Regions from separate parts of the Paenibacillus sp. FSL H8-0079 genome, predicted to be linked through region 2. Evidence: a T-box and tRNA genes for the amino acid it is inferred to sense, from the RefSeq annotation. Region 2 holds a T-box; the other holds one or more tRNA genes.
The links. The T-box of region 2 lies ahead of trpS (tryptophan--tRNA ligase). A T-box ahead of a tRNA ligase gene usually reads a tRNA of that ligase, here a tRNA-Trp.
Positions count from the first base shown of each region.

Region 1: it has a tRNA-Trp gene. The T-box ahead of trpS (tryptophan--tRNA ligase) is inferred to sense a tRNA for this amino acid. The anticodon was not compared.

Region 1 is NZ_CP150300.1:5,549,536-5,556,549, forward strand. Features, by position in the region: gene MHI06_RS24830 (hypothetical protein) at 1-301, opposite strand, end outside; gene MHI06_RS24835 (helix-turn-helix domain-containing protein) at 860-3,250, shown strand; tRNA gene MHI06_RS24840 (tRNA-Leu) at 3,705-3,783, opposite strand; tRNA gene MHI06_RS24845 (tRNA-Cys) at 3,790-3,863, opposite strand; tRNA gene MHI06_RS24850 (tRNA-Gly) at 3,870-3,944, opposite strand; tRNA gene MHI06_RS24855 (tRNA-Gln) at 3,949-4,023, opposite strand; tRNA gene MHI06_RS24860 (tRNA-His) at 4,046-4,118, opposite strand; tRNA gene MHI06_RS24865 (tRNA-Trp) at 4,149-4,222, opposite strand; tRNA gene MHI06_RS24870 (tRNA-Tyr) at 4,229-4,314, opposite strand; tRNA gene MHI06_RS24875 (tRNA-Thr) at 4,324-4,399, opposite strand; tRNA gene MHI06_RS24880 (tRNA-Phe) at 4,427-4,502, opposite strand; tRNA gene MHI06_RS24885 (tRNA-Asp) at 4,598-4,675, opposite strand; tRNA gene MHI06_RS24890 (tRNA-Met) at 4,703-4,776, opposite strand; tRNA gene MHI06_RS24895 (tRNA-Val) at 4,794-4,869, opposite strand; tRNA gene MHI06_RS24900 (tRNA-Glu) at 4,939-5,010, opposite strand; tRNA gene MHI06_RS24905 (tRNA-Ser) at 5,020-5,111, opposite strand; tRNA gene MHI06_RS24910 (tRNA-Asn) at 5,115-5,190, opposite strand; rRNA gene MHI06_RS24915 (23S ribosomal RNA) at 5,258-7,014, opposite strand, start outside.
Region 2 is NZ_CP150300.1:5,451,340-5,458,353, reverse strand. Features, by position in the region: gene MHI06_RS24380 (YycC family protein) at 1-25, opposite strand, end outside; gene MHI06_RS24375 (M3 family oligoendopeptidase) at 144-1,943, shown strand; gene MHI06_RS24370 (O-methyltransferase) at 2,220-2,630, shown strand; gene MHI06_RS24365 (alpha/beta-type small acid-soluble spore protein) at 2,715-2,948, opposite strand; gene MHI06_RS24360 (aldose 1-epimerase) at 3,154-4,128, opposite strand; T-box leader at 4,374-4,640, shown strand; gene trpS (tryptophan--tRNA ligase) at 4,715-5,707, shown strand; gene MHI06_RS24350 (hypothetical protein) at 5,824-6,024, opposite strand; gene MHI06_RS24345 (alpha/beta-type small acid-soluble spore protein) at 6,145-6,363, shown strand; gene MHI06_RS24340 (metal-dependent hydrolase) at 6,481-7,014, opposite strand, start outside.

The sequences.
Region 1 (7,014 bases), 98 kb from region 2:
GACCACGACGACTGCGGTTATTGCTTAGCATTGAGATACCAAAGATGATTAACCCGATCGCGATGATCGGTCCGATCAACCATGCCAGTTTACCCATCAGTGAGATGATACCGATGATGAGAACAATCCAGCCAAGCATCACATTCCCTCGTTTAACTCCGTAGTATCCCAGTGCAATCATCAGGACCGGAATCAGATAACCCATTAAGTGTCCAAGAAGTGGAGTTAACTTTCCGAAGAGGAGTAGTGCACCCAGCGCAATCAATACAATCGCCCAGCCATTTCCCTTATTCAATCTCATAATTGTTGTTCACCGCCCTTTCCATTCGTTCCTTTTAATGTGTTGAGTCATTTGTTCGTTTGTTTCTTGTTTTTTTGTTTCCGTGTTTCTTGTTTAACCTTATGTCCTTATTCTAGGGGATTCCGCGACTTTTCAAAACAGACCGTGGACGGTTTTTCATCCTAGACTCAGGTCGGGGATCTAGTTGGACCTTTGACTGTCCCTATATAAGACCAACGTTCCACCTAAGCTGAATAGCACTCCAAGATACCTTCTATTACCCGTATACAGGCTCTACTTCACCCGATATCACCAGGTAGAGAGAATGATGTCCATGTCTCTATTTACGTTCACACTGCAATTTCGTTTCTCATGATTCCGTATTGGATAGTCAGTCCAAGCCGTTTCTCTAACCTTTTCTGCAAAATCATCTATCAGCAATCCCTTATCTCCACTTCTATACCCTCTCATAAAATTACTTATTTATCCAAATAAACAAAATTTAGATTGTTCTATATGTAAGCGTTTACTAAAATAGAAAGTGTTACTATTTCTAATGTCAGGGGTGGAACTGAGACTGTGCGACCAATCAGCTATCTCCATAAAATGATCATCTTCGGAATCCTGTTAAGCACCCTGCCCATTTTGTTAACGGGAATTGCCGCATTTATCTATTCATCAAACCAAACTGAGCTGCATCGTACGCAGGCCAACAGACAGTTGCTGGAACAAATGCAATCCAACGTAGAGCACAAACTTGCTACAGTCAGTTATATGCTTGATCAGGCCGTTCGCTCTCCAGTAACCCTCCGTTCCCTGTCTGCTTCTTCTTCAATAGAAGGGAAAGGACCTTTACTTGCCGACAAGCTGCAGAACGAATTTCAGAATATGAGGTCATGGGAACCTTTGTTAGATATTACCCTGGTGAATCAATCTCAGAATTGGCTTATTGATCATGCCGGATTATATCGTAATACGGATTTTCCACTGGCTCTTCCCATGAAGGAATTGATATCGGATACGCTAACCTCTGGATGGCAGCTCTCCCCTTCATCGGTGTTCAGTAATGATGAGCGTTCTCCCGGTACAGGCTGTATTTATCATATTGCTCTTGCGAGGTCTATTCCGAATCTGAATACGTCATCCGATGCTGCCTTGATTGCCGGAATTCCTGCATGCTCTTTGCAAAATACACTAGGAGAAGCCTCCATAGGCAATGTTGCCTCTGGACTGATCATTTTAAATCGGGAACAACGTATCTTGGTGCATCCCGATCCCGTATATATTGGACAACCATTGTCTGCAATTGGATTACAAGATCGTGATACGAATGGCAACATCACCAAACTATCATCCATCACATTTTCAACAGGCTTTGAAGAACGAGAAGTCAAGATCGCCGGTACACATTATTCCCTGACGTATAGCCCTTCTACCTTAAAAGGATGGACATATGTTCTAATCTCACCCACCAACATTTTGACACAGGAATATATCGATATCGGATTACACACCTTGTATATCAGTATCTTCTTACTTTTACTTTCATTATTACTCGCCTGGCTCGGCTCCAAGCGAATGCATGTCCCGATTCGTAAACTTTTAACCCAACTTGGTGACAACCACCTGTCCAAAGAAGGAAACACGGTAGCTCAGCAATCACCACCATTTTCTGATGAGTTCGAACAGATCAGAGCAGGGGTCTCACAATTATCTGCCTCTCGCTCCCAATTAGAGAACACACTAAATATACATCTGTTGCAGATTCGTACTCATTTTATGATGAATCTGTTCCAGGGTAAGATCCCTGTTCATACTCTTCATGACGCCCTGAATGAATATGGCTACACGCATCAGGTTCGGGAATGGCAACAAATTGCTGTTATTACACTACAGGCCGATCTTGTTAATCATACAAAATATAGAGCTAGTGATCGTGACCTCTTATTATTTGCAATTCAAAATATATTGGAGGAAACGGTTGTGCATAACCAACAATTGCTTCCCATTGTGCTGGAACATACGGTAGTCACGGTGATTGGCACCGTGGAACAGGATCAGTTTATTTTTTCACAGCAGCTATATGTATTAACAGACCAGTTACAACAACAGATGGATAAGATTCTAACTCTTCAAGTCAGTATAGGATTCAGCCAGCCGCACAGCTCTCTATATCACATCTCTCAAGCTTACACAGAAGCCATGGAAGCACTGAGGCATCGGATGAAGCTGGGAACAGGCATTATTTTTCAATATGAGAACATAGATCATTACGCTCCTACTTGGTCCATGACCTACCCGGAATCATTGGAATACTCGTTGATCCAAGCTATTCAAAATGCGGACGAAGTCCAGGCCTCTGCTCTTCTGCAGCAGCTGCTTGAAGTAATCTTTGGTATGGAGTGTACACCAGAGGAATATCAGGTGGCCCTTACGAGGCTGCTGACGCATATTTTGCAAATGACTCAGGAATCCGGTATACGACTCGGACTGATCTCCCAAGGCCATGGATCAATGTTTCATGAACTTCATGGTTTGCAGTACGCGGCTGAAGTAGAGGATTGGTTTAACCATCAAATCATCTTGCCTATCATACAAGTTTTCAAAGCAAGACAGTATGCCCAGTATCAACATATATCTGAGAAAATGATTGCCATGATTCATCAAGATTATGATAAGGATCTGACGCTTGAAGAATGTGCTATGAAGCTTCACTACAATGCCAACTACTTAAGCAGTGTTTTTCGCAAAGAGACAGGCTGTGCATTTAGTGAATACCTGACCAAGTACCGTTTCAACATCGCTAAAAAATGGCTAGATGAAAGTGATTTAACCGTTAAAGATATCGCAGCACGACTTCGGTACAACAATCCGCAAAACTTCATCCGATCATTTCGTAAATGGGAAGGAATCACCCCCGGCCAGTACCGGGAACGTAAGCAGAAAGCAGAAGTGTCCGATCGGAAGTAGAATACGTGTTTCGTGGTTTCATGTCTCGTTTTTCCGTTGTCTCGATATTTGAACTCAGCATTGGTTTAGCCGGCGTACAGATCCTTGATCTGACTTTACAGCCCAAGTAACCGACGATTTGATTTAGTACGGTCGATTAATTATTGGCTACAAAAAAAGAGGGAGCAAATATTCTGCTCCCTTCACTTACAACCTCACTCCTATAATCTTAACTTCATATGTTTCATACGTACATCTTTTTGCGCAACGTTGTGATGCTTCCTGGCGCCATCTTAGACGTTAGACTACGTTGTCCGTCTCGATTCCTGATCCTTAGAACACGTACCAAGCTTATACGATTTATCGCTTATCCTTGGTACGAAATGTTTTCATATTTGGCTGTTATGCAAAATCATTTTTATAAAATAAAAATAAACCTACAAATTGCTTATGCAATCTGTAGGTTTATTCAATATACCGGCGAGAGGACTCGAACCTCCACGGTTTCCCACTCGATTTTGAGTCGAGCGCGTCTGCCATTCCGCCACGCCGGCATATACTGGAGGCGCCACCCAGATTCGAACTGGGGATAAAGCTTTTGCAGAGCTGTGCCTTACCACTTGGCTATGGCGCCATATTTTGGAGCGGACGACGGGAATCGAACCCGCGACCCTCGCCTTGGCAAGGCGATGCTCTACCGCTGAGCCACGTCCGCATAATGGCTGGGGATATAGGATTTGAACCTATGCATGACGGAGTCAAAGTCCGTTGCCTTACCGCTTGGCTAATCCCCAATAAAAAATGAAAAAACAAAGGGGCGATCGAGGGGAATTGAACCCCCGAATGCCGGATCCACAAACCGGTGCGTTAACCACTTCGCCACGACCGCCACAAAAGGTTATGTTTCTAAAAAGTTAATTGGCAGGGGCAGCAGGAATTGAACCCACACCAACGGTTTTGGAGACCGTTGTTCTACCTTTAAACTATGCCCCTAAAAACTGGTGGAGGATGATGGATTCGAACCACCGAACCCGTACGGGAGCAGATTTACAGTCTGATGCGTTTGGCCACTTCGCTAATCCTCCAGGATTACATGGTGCCGGCGAGAGGACTTGAACCCCCAACCTACTGATTACAAGTCAGTTGCTCTACCAGTTGAGCTACACCGGCATATTAAATTGTAAATTGTTTTAAAAATGGTGGCTCGGGACGGAATCGAACCGCCGACACGAGGATTTTCAGTCCTCTGCTCTACCGACTGAGCTACCGAGCCATAATAAAGTCTAATCTCATTTCCTTACACTTTATATAGGGCATCAGTGCCATACAGCAGATGTAGTGAACAGTTTGCCTCATGTAAAGATTAAATGGCGGAACCGACGGGATTCGAACCCGCGATCTCCTGCGTGACAGGCAGGCATGTTAGGCCAACTACACCACGGTTCCAGATCACTTTCTCAAAGGAAAGTATAATTGCGGGGGCAGGATTTGAACCTGCGGCCTTCGGGTTATGAGCCCGACGAGCTACCGGGCTGCTCCACCCCGCGTCGTTATAAAGTTTATATGGTGGAGGCTGAGGGGATCGAACCCCCGACCCTCTGCTTGTAAGGCAGATGCTCTCCCAGCTGAGCTAAGCCTCCGTTTTCAACACATTTATGATCATACCATAATCTTGTTGTAAAAATCAACTTCTTTTTTTGAAGTTATTATGACCCGTAGGGGATTCGAACCCCTGTTACCTCCGTGAAAGGGAGGTGTCTTAACCCCTTGACCAACGGGCCTTAATATTATGGCGGAGAGAGAGGGATTCGAACCCTCGAGACGCTTGTGACGCCTACACGATTTCCAATCGTGCTCCTTCGGCCAGCTCGGACACCTCTCCATATGGCTCCCCGAACAGGGCTCGAACCTGTGACAACTCGATTAACAGTCGAGTGCTCTACCAACTGAGCTATCAGGGAATATGCTTCAGAGATCGTTCTCTGAAAACTAGATTCGAAACGAAACATGCGAATTACAACTTGCTAATTGGATAAGCCCTCGACCGATTAGTACTGGTCAGCTCCATGCATTGCTGCACTTCCACCCCCAGCCTATCTACCTCGTCGTCTTCAAGGGGTCTTACATACTGGGAAATCTCATCTTGAGGGGGGCTTCACGCTTAGATGCTTTCAGCGTTTATCCCGTCCGTACATAGCTACCCAGCGGTGCTCCTGGCGGAACAACTGGTACACCAGCGGTACGTCCATCCCGGTCCTCTCGTACTAAGGACAGCTCCTCTCAAATTTCCTACGCCCACGACAGATAGGGACCGAACTGTCTCACGACGTTCTGAACCCAGCTCGCGTACCGCTTTAATGGGCGAACAGCCCAACCCTTGGGACCTACTTCAGCCCCAGGATGCGATGAGCCGACATCGAGGTGCCAAACCTCCCCGTCGATGTGGACTCTTGGGGGAGATAAGCCTGTTATCCCCAGGGTAGCTTTTATCCGTTGAGCGATGGCCCTTCCATGCGGTACCACCGGATCACTAAGCCCGACTTTCGTCCCTGCTCGACTTGTAGGTCTCGCAGTCAAGCTCCCTTATGCCTTTGCACTCTTCGAATGATTTCCAACCATTCTGAGGGAACCTTTGGGCGCCTCCGTTACTCTTTAGGAGGCGACCGCCCCAGTCAAACTGCCCACCTGACACTGTCCCCGTACCGGATTACGGTACCAGGTTAGAACCTAGATACGATCAGGGTGGTATCCCAACGTTGCCTCCACACAAGCTGGCGCTCATGCTTCAAAGGCTCCCACCTATCCTGTACAGATCGTACCCAAATTCAATATCAAGCTGCAGTAAAGCTCCATGGGGTCTTTCCGTCTTGTCGCGGGTAACCTGCATCTTCACAGGTATTAAAATTTCACCGGATCTCTCGTTGAGACAGCGCCCAAGTCGTTACGCCATTCGTGCGGGTCAGAATTTACCTGACAAGGAATTTCGCTACCTTAGGACCGTTATAGTTACGGCCGCCGTTTACTGGGGCTTCGGTTCACAGCTTCGGATTGCTCCTAACCACTCCCCTTAACCTTCCAGCACCGGGCAGGCGTCAGCCCGTATACTTCGCCTTACGGCTTCGCACAGACCTGTGTTTTTGCTAAACAGTCGCTTGGGCCTTTTCACTGCGGCCCCCTCGTGCTATTCACACTACCGGGGCACCCCTTCTCCCGAAGTTACGGGGTCATTTTGCCGAGTTCCTTAACGAGAGTTCTTCCGCGCGCCTTAGAATACTCTTCTCGCCTACCTGTGTCGGTTTGCGGTACGGGCACCATCACCTGGCTAGAGGCTTTTCTTGGCAGTGTGAGATCATGACCTTCGCTACTACAATTTTCGCTCCCCATCACAGCTCAGCCTTAATGATGTGCGGATTTGCCTACACATCAGCCTTACTGCTTAGACGGACATCCATCAGTCCGCGTCACTACCCTACTGCGTCCCCCCATTGCTCATAACGGCTTACGGTGGTACAGGAATTTCGACCTGTTGTCCTTCGACTACGCCTTTCGGCCTCGCCTTAGGTCCCGACTTACCCTGAGCGGACGAGCCTTCCTCAGGAACCCTTAGGCTTTCGGCGGATCAGATTCTCACTGATCTTTTCGTTACTCATACCGGCATTCTCACTTGTATAATGTCCAGCGCTCCTTACGGTACACCTTCAACCCTTATACAACGCTCCCCTACCCCTGATGCAAAGCATCAAGCCATAGCTTCGGTGGTGTGTTTAGCCCCGTTACATTTTCGG
Region 2 (7,014 bases):
CAGCCGATACTTGTAAAGGTTTCATACGATTACCTCCTGAGAGTTGCTATAAGTATTTCTCTAGTATAGAGATACAGCACACAGAAAACCAGTTTTTAATTCAAGTATAACCATCCAATCTATAGAGAGAGGTGCCTTATTAAATGAAAACGCCATTACACCCCGTATGGGATCTGGAGTCCATTTTTAGTGGAGGTTCTTCCTCCGAAACATTCGCTGCGTATCTGATTGAACTGGAAGAGGATGTACGCAAACTGCAACATCTGTTGAACGAAACATCCGCTCCGGCTTCATTAGAAGAGACGGCTGCATTTGATCCCATTTTGGAACTGCTGCAAAGCTGCTATGTCCGCATATCGGAAGGTTCTGCTTTTGTATCCTGCCTCTCATCACAAAACCAGAAGGACAAGAAGGCAACGCAGCTTCAGGGAGCCATCAGTTCCCTTGCTGCGATGCTGAATGGCAGTAAGTCGAAGTTCGATAATACACTTAGTCAGACATCGGATTCGGTGTGGGACGCGTGGATTGCTCGGGAAGATATCCAGCCGCTGGCATTTGTATTGAACGAGAGTCGTACGCTGGCTCGTGAGAAGCTGTCGCCGGAACTGGAAGGCCTTGCTCTGGATCTGGGTGTGGATGGTTACCATGGTTGGGGCAAATTCTATAATACGATTGTCAGCAAGGTAAACATTCCATTTGAGCAAGATGGGGAAACGGTGATGCTGTCCGCAGGACAGGCTGCCAACAAGCTGAGCGATAGTGATCGGAATGTACGCGAGACGGTATTCGCAAACTGGGAGCAGGCTTGGACGGATGTCGAAGATTTCTGTGCAGATACACTGAACCACCTCGCAGGATTCCGTCTGAAGTTATATGAGAAACGTGGCTGGGATGATATCCTCAAAGAACCTCTGGCCATCAACCGGATGTCTCGTCAAACACTGGATACGATGTGGGATGTGATTAACGGGGCGAAGCCTGCGCTTGTTCAATATCTGGAGCGCAAGGCAGAACTGCTGGGGGTAGACAAGCTGAGCTGGAGCGACGTAGAAGCACCTGTAGGCCAATCGAGTGGCAAAATCACTTACGATGAGGCAGCAATCAATATTGTTGAACAGTTTGCCAAGTTCAGTCCTAAACTTTCCTCGTTTGCAGAGATGGCTTTTGAGAAACGCTGGATCGAAGCAGAAGACCGTCCTGGCAAGCGTCCAGGAGGATTCTGTACGTCTTTGCCACTTAGCAAAGCAACTCGAATTTTCATGACCTTCTCCGGGACGCCGTCCAATGTGTCGACTCTTGCGCATGAACTTGGTCATGGGTATCATCAACACATTATGGAAGAGCTGCCCGCATTGAATCAGCGTTATGCGATGAATGTGGCCGAGACGGCTTCCACGTTTGCTGAACTGATTGTAGCAGATGCCCTGGTACAGGCGGCAACAGATGAACAAGAGAAGCTGGCGTTGCTGGAAGACAAGATACAGCGCAGTGTGGCGTTCTTTATGAATATCCATGCCCGGTTCCTGTTTGAGAATCGTTTCTATGAACAACGTAAAAAAGGCTTGGTTAACGCGGATGAGCTATCCAAATTAATGGTGGAGGCACAGGAGGAAGCGTTCTGTGGCGTGCTTGCATCAGATCATCCTCACTTCTGGGCATCTAAACTGCATTTCTACCTGACAGGTGTGCCATTCTATAACTTCCCATACACGTTTGGGTACATGTTCAGTGCGGGAATCTATGCGAGAGCACAGCAAGAAGGAACAGCATTTGCCGATAAATATGATGATTTGTTGCGGGATACAGGGCGAATGACAGTCGAAGAACTTGCTCAGAAACATCTGGGTACGGACCTGACACAACCGGATTTCTGGAAAAATGCTGCAGACTTGGTCATTGCCGATATTGAGCAGTTTCTACAGATGACAGCAATCGAAAAATAGGTTGGATATATATATGAAATGGCTGCAATCCGGTGTTTAACAGACACTGGATTGCAGCTTTTTTTGTTCAGAATCCTCATTTTCGATTCTCGAATATTTTGTCGTAATTAAGTGAAAAAGCTCAGTTTAAGGGAGTGGAATGGCAATTAATTGTGCAAATCATAGTTAGAAATACCCAACTTTGCCGTTGTTTGTTGAATGAGCACATATGATGTCATATAATGAGTCGTAAGTCCTTACCATATAGGACTATAAGCATATAAGGAGAGTGTTAATATGAAAATTGATGAGCTTTCATTAGCGAGACAGTTGGATCTGGTATTCAAAGAACTTGATAATGAGTTGTCAGGGTTAGATTCAGGAGTGGTTTTTGTGCAAATACGAAACAACGTAATTGGGAAATTCGGTATTCGACATAATCCGATAGCTGGACGAGATGGGCAGATGGATGTGGAGGAAGGGGGGCTGAACGAAACCCAGAGAACTTCTTTCCGGGCAATGGCACTGGAGACGTTGAAATTCAAACGCAATTGGACGCATGGCGAGATATCGTACGACTTCACAGTAAGACAAGGTATGATTTTGGTGGATGCAACAATGGAGTCTAATTACAATATGGCGAGCCTGATGATTCGTTACCCTAGAACCAATACATACAAGGATTCAGGTATGGAGTCGACCTCCTAACTAGTTGCACAAGAGAAAGCGGCACTTCCGAAGAAGGCCGCTTTTACTTTGGATTCTGCTCAGGCTCAAGCAAAAATTACGAGCTTACGAACGACCCGATAATTGCTGCTCAGCGATTTGCACCAGACGTTTAGTGATGTATCCACCCAGAGAACCTGTCTCACGGGAAGTATAGTTACCGTAGTAACCATCTTGTGGAATAGTTACACCCAGCTCTTGTGCAGCTTCAATTTTCAATTGTTGCAATGCTGCAGTTGCTTGGGGAACGACCAGGTTGTTGGAGCGGCTACCGCTACCTTGGTTTTGACTTCCGTACATATGTGTCACCTCCTTATGGGTTGGTGATGTTAGTATGGTTAGAGAATACGGAAATATACATGATATGGCGTAAGGGAAAATATGGATAATCAATAGTAGACATGTCACATCAAAAAGCCGACCCAATGCGGGTCGGCAAGTTGTATAAGGTTATAAAAAATATAGGGTGATATGCGAAAAGCAACATAGAGGATGATAAGCTCACTTAGTCTGTAGGAGGTATAACCTCGATACGTGTAAATAGCTCAACAGGCTGTTCCGGTTCCAGGCGAATTAACCCCGTCTGCTCATCCGATAAAGCCAAATTAGGTGCATCCGGGAGCCAAGTGTACGGTTCGATGCACAAGAACTGATCAGATTCACCTTTGGTAAAGAGAACCCAATGTTTGAAAACTGCTTCATCTGCTGAATATTTCAATGTATATCCATCTTGTCTGCGTAAGTAAGCCGTGGCTGGTTCACCTTCGGTAGCTTTCAACAAAGTATCCCAGTTGCGTCCCTGCATGTTGATGCCTTCGTTCAGAGCAGACCATTCACCTAGAGATTCTATTTCACCAGTAGGAAGTTGTTCTTCATTCTGTCCGTATAGGCCGGAAACAGGTACTTGTAATGTCCAGTCGGCAGGTTTGCCGTCTAGCAAAAACCATGTATGATATCCCATCCCAAAAGGAGCAGGTGTTGAGCTCAGATTGGTGACTCGCAGACGCTGGCTAAATACAGCATTTTGCAGACTGAACGTCATCTCAAGCTTCAAGGGAATCGGGAATTGAGCCATCCAGTGCTCTTCATTTTCAGTCAGTAATTCGGTTGTAATTGCACAGCCGTCTTCATCTTCCTCAATGTCACTGACACACCAGGATTGGGTACGGTGGAGACCGTGAATATGGTTGTCATTCGCCGTGTTCTGATCGAACTGGTAACGAACCCCTTCATATTCAAATTGTCCACGATGAATGCGCCCTGGTGGAATCAGGAGAGGAACGCCAAAATGGTACGGCTTCTGCAGATAAAAGGCAAGATCGTCTTCATCCGGACGGCGGACGACATCTCTGTCCTGCACTAAATCGCGAATAGAAATAATATTATTTCCAAGACGCGGCAGCAGGGTAATTTCCAATTCACGGCTATGTAGGATATACGTGTCGTAACCATTCCATTGGCCTTTGGTCACTTGTTTCATATCGATGCTCCTTTTCCCACTTGAAATCTGTCTGCAAGCAGTCGTGATGACGCTACTGCTGCAGGCGTGTCATTGTGTACATGCCAGCTATTTCCTGCCCGACTTCGTGTGAAGTTAACAATAGGATAAGCAATTCCATCATAACAGATTTTAGTGTGTCGGGTAAAAAAGTTCATCTCATTTTGACATTCGTGCCTGTGCGCATTAAGATGGAACTCTGAAAGCATTTATTAGAACTAAATGACAAGAAATCGATGACAGGGACAAGTAGGCCAAGAGAATCCTCTTCAGAAAGCCGGTGGTTGATGCAAACCGGTGTGAGCTCTTTACCGAATGGACCCTTGAGTGTGGATTTGAACAGGCGAAGCCGAAAGACGGGCTTGCCCCACTAGAGTCTGCCGTATAATCCACGTTACGGAACAATGAAGGCATTTCTTCAGCTTGACTGATCAGGGTCAGGGGCAATGGAAGAAAAGCGAATAAGGGTGGCACCACGGTCTCACGTCCCTTGCGGATGTGGGGCCTTTTTGCGTTCGCAGAGAATGGTGGGAGATTTTTATTTACAATCAGGGAGGCGTTATGTGCAATGAAAACAGTACTTTCAGGTATTCAACCGAGCGGCAAGCTCACATTGGGCAACTATATTGGTGCAATCAAAAACTTTGTAAAACTCCAGCATGACTATCAGTGTCATTTCATGGTGGTTGATCTTCACGCCATCACCGTGGCTCAGGAGCCAGCAGCATTACGTGAACAGTCAGAAGCTGTAGCTGCGCTGTTTATTGCAGCAGGTATTGACCCATCGAAATCTAATGTATTTCTGCAGTCCCATGTACCGCAACACGCGGAATTGGGCTGGTTGATGACGACGCTGACCTCCATGGGTGAGCTTGAACGCATGACTCAGTTTAAGGATAAATCATCCGGTAAAGATTCTGTTGGTGCCGGACTGTTCGTGTATCCGTCATTAATGGCAGCTGATATTTTGTTATACAATGCTGATCTTGTACCCGTGGGCGAGGATCAGAAGCAGCATCTGGAACTGACACGTGATCTGGCAGGACGCTTTAACCACCGTTACGGGGAGTACTTCACCATTCCAGATCCGTATATTCCACAGGTGGGTGCACGGGTAATGTCACTTGACGATGCTTCTTCGAAAATGAGCAAAAGTAACCCTAACGCTGGCAGCTATATTGCTCTACTCGATCCGCCAGATGTTATTCGCAAAAAAATCAGCCGTGCTACAACAGATTCGGGACGTGAAGTCGTATACGATCCAGCGAACAAACCTGAAGTTAGCAACCTGATGAGCATCTACGCTGAATGTGCGGGTATGACGCTTAAGGAAGTAGCTGAGCGTTATGAAGGCAAGATGTACGGTCCGTTCAAAAAGGAACTGGCTGAAGTGGTTGTGTCTGTTATTGAACCATTACAACAACGCTATAATGAGATTCGTGAGTCTGGCGAATTAGCCGATGTTCTCGATACGTCAGCGCGCCGCGCAGAAGAAGTTGCTGCTCAAACGCTGGATGCAGTGAAAGAACGTATGGGGTTTGTACCTAAACGCAAACTGTAGTGCTAAACAAGATTTTCATATGTAATGGCATGAATAGTTAACATGAATAAAGAGGAGCCCTATTGAAGGCTCCTCTTTATTTGTGCGTTCAAATATTAAGTTATAAAATGACCTGCTCAAGAAGTAGGCTCCGAAGCAGCCGAGCGAACTTCCTGACGTTCTTTTTTGGCACGAATCACAAATCCCCAGCCAATGTTGGCCATGGACAGGACAAATAGTAGTGCGGCTAACCAACCGGAGTAGGAGATCGTAATTGCTGTAACCGCTAACAAGATAATCGAAGAGAATGCGAACCACAAGGATAAGCCTTTGCTCATTGGGAAAAACCTCCATCTACAAATTTAGTAAAATTCCGTATAACCTGAAGCGTACGAGCCATAATAATCTTGCAAGCTTGCAATTACATTACAGACACAGATTGAAGGGAGATTATAAATATGGCTCAAGGATCTCGTTCTAACAACTTGGTGGTACCTCAGGCAAATTCAGCACTGCAACAATTGAAAATCGAGGCTGCACAGGAACTGGGTGTAACTATCCCGCAAGACGGTTACTATGGTAACTACACTTCCCGTGAAACAGGATCTTTGGGTGGATATATCACCAAACGTCTGGTACAAATCGCTGAGCAGTCTCTGGCTGGGTCTGGCAAATAATTTATCTTAACCAAACAGCAACCAAACAGGATAAACAGAAAGCCCGGGGCGGAAACGCTCCGGGCTTTCTCGCGTATCAGTTCCTATGTCTGATTGTGCCTTGCCATGCTCGCTTCGTCAAGGGCGTGCGGATAAAAGTTTTTTATCCATCTTCTCATCGCTTAACCAGCCTACATACGTATCAATCGTTTCAAAATTTCGATCCATTACGACTACAGCGACAAATGGATATTGTTTACGGTGTCGATAACGCACATCAGCCCAGCGTACCTTGTAACCTGCAGGCAATTCTTCAACCTCGGCCACCGCATAGGAAGTGAAATAGAGGAAGGCACTAACTTCCGGCGATTTGCGTGAAGCAGCAACCGCCGCATGAGTAGAAGACGACGCGTGCAGACTCCATATCAGATTAGAACCATCCATTTTACCAATCTCATAACTGCCGTCCTCCACTCTTTTAACCACATGCCAGCGGTTCCAGGATATCGTCGGAATGACGATGTACCTTGCTCGCTCTGGGCTGTTGTCGAGACGACGAACCTTTCTGACCGCTTGTGCACGAGCAATCGTCCGCCATATATAATATAAACCGGTCAAGCTATACAACGTAACGAAGAGTGGTGCAGGGGCGATCAGGTCAAAGGCCCATAA